2 regions of the Streptomyces sp. NPDC054872 genome follow, and region 2 is predicted to be linked to the other one. Evidence: riboswitches for the same ligand, from Rfam matches in the RefSeq annotation. Region 2 holds a riboswitch; the other holds the start of a gene.
What was found. Region 2 has a riboswitch for glycine ahead of gcvT (glycine cleavage system aminomethyltransferase GcvT). Riboswitches for the same ligand answer to the same signal wherever they lie in the genome.
Positions count from the first base shown of each region.

Region 1: it holds a riboswitch for glycine, as region 2 does, so the genes downstream of both, gcvP (aminomethyl-transferring glycine dehydrogenase) here and gcvT (glycine cleavage system aminomethyltransferase GcvT) in region 2, are expected to answer to the same signal.

Region 1 is NZ_JBSGYY010000027.1:9,199-13,378, forward strand. It holds gene ACWGIH_RS28420 (DNA polymerase IV) at 1-1,105, shown strand, start outside; gene ACWGIH_RS28425 (PRC-barrel domain-containing protein) at 1,154-1,534, opposite strand; glycine riboswitch at 1,679-1,778, shown strand; gene gcvP (aminomethyl-transferring glycine dehydrogenase) at 1,976-4,180, shown strand, end outside.
Region 2 is NZ_JBSGYY010000046.1:43,086-47,265, forward strand. It holds gene glyA (serine hydroxymethyltransferase) at 1-348, opposite strand, end outside; gene gcvH (glycine cleavage system protein GcvH) at 379-756, opposite strand; gene gcvT (glycine cleavage system aminomethyltransferase GcvT) at 815-1,948, opposite strand; glycine riboswitch at 1,985-2,095, opposite strand; glycine riboswitch at 2,096-2,201, opposite strand; gene ACWGIH_RS37505 (AAA family ATPase) at 2,355-3,029, shown strand; gene ACWGIH_RS37510 (enhanced serine sensitivity protein SseB) at 3,091-3,894, shown strand; gene ACWGIH_RS37515 (enhanced serine sensitivity protein SseB C-terminal domain-containing protein) at 4,020-4,180, shown strand, end outside.

The DNA.
Region 1 (4,180 bases), on a different contig from region 2:
GGCCTTCGTCGACCTGGAGGCGGGCGGGGTGGCCGACGACCGGGCGTCCGCGCTGGAGGTGGGCGAGCGGCTGCGCGCGGACATCAAGGCGGTGACGGGGCTCGCGGGTTCGGTGGGGCTCGCCGCGTCCAAGATGCTGGCGAAGATCGCCTCGGAGGAGGCCAAGCCCGACGGGCTGCGGCTGATAGTGCCGGGCACCGAGCGGGACCTGCTCGCGCCGATGCCGGTGCGGACCCTGCCCGGCGTCGGTCCTGCCACCGGGGATCATCTGCGGCGGGGCGGGATCACGACCGTGGGGGAGATCGCGGAGGCGGGCGAGGACGAGCTCGTACGGCTCCTCGGGAAGTCGCACGGCAGCGCGCTGTACGCGATGGCCCTTGCGCGGGACGAGCGGCCCGTGGTGGCGGAGCGGGAATCCAAGTCGGTCAGCGTCGAGGACACGTACGACGTGGACATTCATGACCGGGTTCGGGTCAGGGGCGAGGTCGCGCGGCTCGCCGAGCGGTGTGTGGAGCGGCTGCGGGCCGCCGGGCACTCGGGGCGGACCATCGTCCTGAAGGTGCGGCGGTTCGACTTCTCGACGCTGACGCGCTCCGAGACGCTGCGCGGGCCCACGGACGACCCCGGGGTGGTGCGTGAGGCCGCCGCGCGGCTCCTGGAGTCCGTGGACACCACCGGAGGCGTGCGGCTCCTCGGGGTGGGCGTCACGGGGCTCGCGGACTACACGCAGGAGGATCTCTTCGCGCAAGCGCAGGCCCAGGCGCAGGCCGAGGCCCGGGCCGAGGCCGCGGAGGCCCTGGAGACGCAGCAGGAGGCGGAGGAGGAGCGGGCCGGGGAGCCCGCGGCGCAGTCCGTGGCCGAGACGGTGGCGGAGCCGGCCGTTCCGGCCGAGCGGCGGTGGGCGGCCGGCCACGATGTGCGGCATGCCGAGTACGGGCACGGGTGGGTGCAGGGCAGCGGCCTGGGGCGGGTCACGGTGCGCTTCGAGACGCCCGAGTCGTCGGCGCCGGGCCGGGTGCGGACGTTCCGTACGGATGATCCGGCGCTCGAGCCCGCGGAGCCGTTGCCCCTGGTGGCGACTCCCGAGGCGGTGGAGCCGTCGTGACGCCGGTGGTGCCTGCCCACCGGGGTCACCTGCGCTGCCGCGCGGGCGTCAGGGCTTCTCCCGGCCTGCGATGTTGCCGAAGTCCTTGTCCGGCGGTGGCGTGGACGGCGGGGGCGTGATGTCCAGGCCGTAGTGGTGGTAGAGCTGCAGTTCCTGTTCGGGGGAGAGGTGGCGGCCCACACCGAAATCGGGGGCGTCCTTGATCAGTGAGCGCTCGAAGGGGATGTGCAGGGTGCCGTCGCTCCTGAGCTCGCTCGGTTCCAGGGGGACGAAGGTGTCCCGGCTGAACAGGCCCGTGCGTATGGCCGCCCACTCCGGGGCTCCGGTGGCGTCGTCGAGATAGACCTCGTCGATCGTGCCGATCTTGGCCCCGTTCCGGTCGAACGCCTTCCGGCCGATCAAATTGCGCGGATCGATGTCGGTCTGCACGGGCCCTCCAACTGGTCGAGGCATGTCGAAGTGGGGCGTAACTCATCCTCGTTCGTTCGCAATCACTACGAAAGAGCACTTCGGGGCAGGCGGCCACTCGAGGGAACGGCCATGGTCCTCGCTGGTAGGCTGGCGCTTGGCTGCTGACCCCGTGCGGGAGAGCTCTCCGGTCGAGACACACCGGAGGCGCCGAAGGAGCAACTCCTCCCCGGAATCTCTCAGGCCCCTGTACCGCACGGACGAGGTCACTCTGGAAAGTAGGGCGGGCGTCGGGCGGGCACGTCCGGTCCCCTTCCTCACCGACGGTGAAAGCCGGTACGACGCCTCTCGCGGGGCACGGACCGGTGAAACTCTCAGGTTGAGATGACAGAGGGGGAGGCCGTCCGGGTACCCGCGCCGTGGTGCCCCTCGCAGGTCGCGTCAGACCAGGAGGCCTCCGCAATGACCGCCACACCTCGTATCCCGCTCTCCCAGCTCGAACAGGGCATCCCCTTCGAGCAGCGGCACATCGGTCCCGATGTGGAAGCACGGGCCAAGATGCTCGCGCAGGTCGGGTACGGCTCGCTCGACGAGCTGACCGCGGCCGCCGTGCCGGATGTGATCAAGAACGCCGAGGCGCTGAACCTGCCCGGGGCGCGCACCGAGGCCGAGGTGCTCGCCGAGCTGCGCTCCCTCGCCGACCGTAACCAGGTCCTCGATTCCATGATCGGACTCGGTTACTACGGGACCTTCACGCCGCCGGTGATCCTGCGGAACGTGATGGAGAACCCGGCGTGGTACACCGCTTACACGCCGTACCAGCCCGAGATCTCCCAGGGTCGCCTGGAGGCGCTGCTCAACTTCCAGACCGTCGTCGCCGAGCTGACGGGGCTGCCCACCTCCGGTGCGTCGCTGCTCGACGAGGGAACCGCCGCCGCCGAGGCCATGGCGCTCTCGCGGCGCATGGGCAAGGTCAAGGACGGTGTCTTCCTCGTGGACGCCGACGCGCTGCCGCAGACCATCGCCGTGATCCAGACCCGCGCCGAGCCGACCGGGGTCGAGGTCGTCGTCGCCGATCTGAGCGAGGGCATCCCGGCCGAGGTCGCCGAGCGCGGTGTCGTCGGCGTCCTGATCCAGTACCCCGGCGCCTCCGGTGCCGTACGTGACATAAAGCCGCTCATCGAGCAGGCGCACGAGCTCGGTGCCATCGTCTCCGTCGCCGCCGACCTCCTTGCCCTGACGCTGCTCACCTCGCCCGGTGAGCTCGGTGCCGACATCGCCGTCGGAACGACGCAGCGCTTCGGCGTCCCGATGGGCTTCGGCGGCCCGCACGCCGGTTACATGGCGGTGCGCGAGAAGTTCGCGCGCAGCCTGCCGGGGCGGCTCGTCGGTGTCTCCGTGGACGCGGACGGCAACAAGGCCTACCGGCTCGCGCTGCAGACCCGTGAGCAGCACATCCGCCGCGAGAAGGCCACCAGCAACATCTGTACCGCTCAGGTGCTGCTCGCCGTGATGGCCGGAATGTACGCGGTCTACCACGGGCCCGAGGGCCTCAAGGCGATCGCGCGGCGTACCCACCGCTACGCGACCGTGCTCGCCGCGGGGCTCACCGCCGGCGGGGTCGAGGTCGTGCACGGCGCGTACTTCGACACGCTGACCGTGCGGGTGCCCGGCAGGGCCGAGGCGCTCGTCGCCGCGGCCCGTGAGGGTGGCGTCAACATCCACCAGGTCGACGCCGACCATGTCTCGCTGGCCTGCGACGAGACCACCACGCGCAAGCAACTGACCGCGATCTGGGGTGCGTTCGGGGTCGAGGGCGACGTCGAGGCGCTCGACGCGGAGACCGCGGACTCGCTCCCCGCGGGGCTGCTGCGCGGCGACGAGTACCTCACGCATCCCGTCTTCCACCAGTACCGCTCCGAGACCGCCATGCTGCGCTACCTGCGCAAGCTGGCCGACCGCGACTACGCGCTCGACCGCGGCATGATCCCGCTGGGCTCCTGCACCATGAAGCTCAACGCGACCACCGAGATGGAGCCGGTCACCTGGCCCGAGTTCGGGCAGCTGCACCCCTTCGCGCCCGCCCAGCAGGCGCAGGGCTATCTGACGCTCATCCGTGAGCTGGAGGAGCGGCTCGCCGAGGTCACCGGGTACGACAAGGTCTCGCTCCAGCCCAACGCCGGTTCGCAGGGCGAGCTGGCCGGACTGCTCGCCGTGCGCGGCTACCACCGCGCCAACGGCGACGACCAGCGCACCGTCTGCCTCATCCCGTCCTCCGCGCACGGCACCAACGCCGCGAGCGCCGTGATGGCCGGCATGAAGGTCGTCGTCGTGAAGACCAGCGACGACGGCGAGATCGACGTCGACGACCTGCGCGCCAAGATCGAGAAGCACCGCGACGAGCTGTCCGTGCTGATGATCACCTACCCGTCCACGCACGGTGTGTTCGAGGAGCACGTCGCCGACATCTGCGCCCAGGTGCACGAGGCGGGCGGCCAGGTCTACGTCGACGGGGCGAACCTCAACGCCCTGGTGGGCCTCGCCCAGCCCGGCATGTTCGGCGGCGACGTCTCGCACCTGAACCTGCACAAGACCTTCTGCATCCCGCACGGCGGCGGTGGCCCCGGCGTCGGCCCGGTCGGCGTGCGCGAGCACCTCGCGCCGTAC
Region 2 (4,180 bases):
GATCGTGTCGCCGGGCTGGGCGATCGCGAAGAGGGCGGCCTGGTTGGCGGAGGCGCCGGAGTGCGGCTGGACGTTGGCGTACTCGGCGCCGAACAGGTCCTTGATCCGGTCGATCGCGATCTGCTCGGTGACGTCGACGTGCTCGCAGCCGCCGTAGTAACGGCGGCCGGGGTAGCCCTCGGCGTACTTGTTGGTGAGGACCGTGCCCTGGGCCTCCATGACGGCGACCGGAGCGAAGTTCTCCGAGGCGATCATTTCCAGGGTGGACTGCTGACGGTGGAGCTCGGCGTCGACGGCGGCGGCGACGTCCGGGTCCAGCTCGTGGAGAGGGGTGTTGAGAAGCGACATCAGGTGGTCCCTAAGGGTCTTCGGGGGGCTTCAGCTGCCGGAGAACTCGGTGTACTCGTCCGCGGAGAGCAGGTCCTTCGGCTCCTCCGAGATCCGTACCTTGAAGAGCCAACCACCCTCGAACGGGGCGGAGTTGACCTTCGACGGGTCGTCGACGACGTCCTGGTTCGACTCGACGACCTCGCCGGTCACCGGCGAGTACAGGTCGCTGACCGACTTGGTCGACTCGAGCTCGCCGCACGTCTCGCCCGCGGTCACCGCGGCACCGGCCTCGGGCAGGTCGGCGTAGACGACGTCACCGAGCGCGTTGGCCGCGTGCTCCGTGATGCCGACCGTCGCCACACCGTCCTCGGTGGCCGAGAGCCACTCGTGCTCCTTGCTGTAACGCAGCTGCTGGGGGTTGCTCATGACCTGAATTCTCCTGTACGCGGGGGAGTGCTGATGGACGAGGCTGTTGTGCGGGGTGTCACTTCTGGCGCTTGTAGAACGGCAGCGCCACGACCTCGTACGGCTCGTGCGTGCCCCGGATGTCCACGCCCACGCCCTCGGTGCCGGGGGCGGCGTGCGCCGCGTCGACGTACGCGATGGCGATCGGCTTGCCCAGTGTCGGGGACGGGGCACCCGAGGTGACCTCGCCGATGACCTTGCCGTCGGAGACCACCGAGAAGCCCGCGCGCGGGACCCGGCGGCCCTCGGCGACCAGACCGACCAGCTTGCGCGGGGGAGCGGCCTCGGCGCGCTCGGCGGCGGCCGCGAGCGCCGCGCGCCCCACGAAGGTGTCGGACTGCGAGGTCTTCTCGAACTTGACGACCCGGCCAAGGCCCGCGTCGAAGGGCGTCAGCTCCGCGGTCAGCTCGTGCCCGTACAGCGGCATGCCCGCCTCCAGGCGGAGCGTGTCGCGGCAGGAGAGGCCGGCCGGGACCATGCCGACGGGCGTGCCCGCCTCCATCAGCGCGCCCCACAGCTTCTCCGCGTCACCGGGGGCGACGAACAGCTCGAAGCCGTCCTCGCCGGTGTAGCCCGTGCGGGCGATGAGCGCGGGCACGCCCGCGACCGTGCCGGGCAGCCCCGCGTAGTACTTCAGGCCGTCCAGGTCGGCGTCCGTGAGGGACTTCAGGATGGCGGGGGACTCGGGGCCCTGGACGGCGAGCAGCGCGTAAGCGTCGCGGTCGTCGCGGACCTCGGCGTCGAAGCCCTCGGCGCGGGCGGTGAGCGCGTCGAGCACGACCTGTGCGTTCGAGGCGTTGGCGACCACCATGTACTCGGGGGCCTCGGTCTCGCCGAGCCGGTAGACGATCAGGTCGTCCAGGATCCCGCCGTCCTCGGCACAGATCATCGTGTAGCGGGCGCGGCCGACACCGATGGAGCCGATGTTGCCGACGAGCGCGAAGTTCAGGAGGTCCACGGCCTCGGGCCCGGAAACCGTGATCTCGCCCATGTGGGAGAGGTCGAAGAGACCGGCCTTGGTGCGCACGGCGTTGTGCTCGTCACGCTCGCTCGCGTACCGCAGCGGCATGTCCCAGCCCGCGAAGTCGGTCATGGTCGCGCCGAGCGCACGATGCACGGCATCGAGTGCGGTCAGACGGGGGGCAGTGCTCATTCGTGGAACTCCCAGGGGCATGACGGGCGAGGTCGATCCTCCCCATCTGTCATCGGAACCTGAGAGGTTCACCACGACCCGTACGTATGAGGGTCATGACTTGCACCTTGGGTGGAGCCGCACAGGCGGCCCGCTTTTCAGATGTGCCTCGCCCGCGCGGTACGGGGCCTGAGAGATTCAAGGGAGGGACTTGCTCCTTCGGCGCCCCGGTGCGTCCTACGACGGCCACCGGGAACTCTCCCGCGCGGATTCAAACGGCCTGTATGGAGTTTGCGCGCACATCATTGCACGCGCCTCCGTCACAGGGCAGTGCCAGTCCAGTAATGCTGTTGTCCCGCATTACCTTCTCTTTACACTTGCCGGGGAAGCTGCGGGAAGCAGGTACGTGACCGCTAAGGGGAGGCCGATCACGGTGCGCAGGACGAGCGTCTACGCGACCAACACGGGGGTGGCCCTGCCCAAACAGGCCGCCGCCCCCACCAGGGAGAGCTGCGGCCCCCTGCCGGCGGCCGTCGTCCGCGACCTGCGGCAGCGGACGGGCCACAGCCCGCACCGACTGACGTTCGGCGAGGGCGACCTGATCGTCGTCTCCGGTCTGCCGGGCAGCGGCAAGTCCACGCTGATGCGCAGGGCCGTCGCGGGCCCGCGCATCGACTCGCAGGACACCCGCGACCGCTGGGCCGGGCGCATGCCGAGCCTGCTGCCGTACGCGGTGTACCGCCCGCTGGTCCGCATCGCGCACTACGCGGGCCTGCGCAGAGCCCTGCGCTCCGGTGAGGGCATCGTGGTGCACGACTGCGGCACCCAGACCTGGGTGCGCCGCTGGCTGGCCCGCGAGGCGGCGCGGCGCGGCACGACCCTGCACCTGCTGCTGCTCGACGTGCCGCCGGACACCGCCATAGAGGGGCAGCTCGCGCGCGGGCGCGGCGTGTCGCGGTACGCGTTCGCGCGGCACCGCAGGACGGTAGGCCGGCTCGTCGGCGCCGCCGAGCGCGGCGACCTGCCGCGCGGCTGCGGCTCGGCGGTGCTCCTCGACCGGGCGGCGGCCGGGGTGCTGCGGGGGATCGGCTTCGGGGGCTGAGCCGCCCGCCGCGTTAGGGTCGTGCCGCAGGCAGAGCGGGACCGATCAGGGGTTAGAAGAGATGGACATTCCGGCGCAGGCGCACGCCCATCCCTACGGAGGATGGCCGGGCAACGAACTCGAAGAGGTGCTCGCGGCATCCCTGGGCACTCCCGGCGCGCCCCGGGCGTCCGCCGGGGCCCGCATCGTCGAGGTGCTCGGCCGCAGCCACGTCTGGGTCCCGCTGCCGAACGGCGGGGCACCGGACAGCGGCACCCTCGACCTGCCCACGCTGGAGATCGACGGCCAGGCCTACGTCCCCGTCTTCAGCTCCGAGCAGCAGTTCCAGCAGGCCACCGGCGGGCGCATGGGCTGCACGGTGGCGCCCGCCGTGGAGTTCGCGCGCGGCCTGCCCCCGCAGCTCGGTATCGCGGTCAACCCGGACGGCACGGTCGGTGTGCCACTGCCGCCGCCCGCCGTCGCCGAGCTCTGCCGCGCCGGGCGCACTCCGCTGGACGGGCCCGCGACCGGCGGCCGCGTACGCCTCTTCGAACCGGACTGGCAGGAGGACCCGGTGGACTTCCTGTCCGCCACCGCGCGCGAGTTCGAGGCCACCGGGATCGTCCTGAGCGCCCGCCGCTGCCTGGCGAGCGTCGAGGGCGGTGACCCCTCGCTGTTCGTCGGCGTCGAACTGACCTCCTGGGAGGGCAACGCGCGCGAGCTCCCGATGGAGGCCGTGGGCCGTGCCCTGGGGCAGGCCCCGGTGGCCTGGCCGGTGAACCTGGTGCTGCTCGACGTGGCCCAGGACCCGGTCGCCGACTGGATGCGCGAGCGGGTCCGTCCCTTCTTCGGCCGGACTCCGGGACACGAGCACGGACATGTGTAAGGACATGTGCAGGTACGTGTGTGAGGGTGCCGTACGTCAAGTCGGTGTCAGGATCGCCGCTTAAGCTGGTTTCATGACCCGGAGTTCCACCGGGTCAGCGGGTCATCGCGAAGGGGCGGTTAAGGGTGAGTGCGTCGGGCACGGCTGCGGCCGGGCAGGTCGAGCACATGCTGCGCCAGGTGACGCCGGGGCGTTACGACGCCTACGAGGCGCTCCTGCGGGCGCTCGCCGCCGACCAGGTGTGGATGCTGCTCTGGCACGGCCAGGCCGGATCCCCCGACGCGCA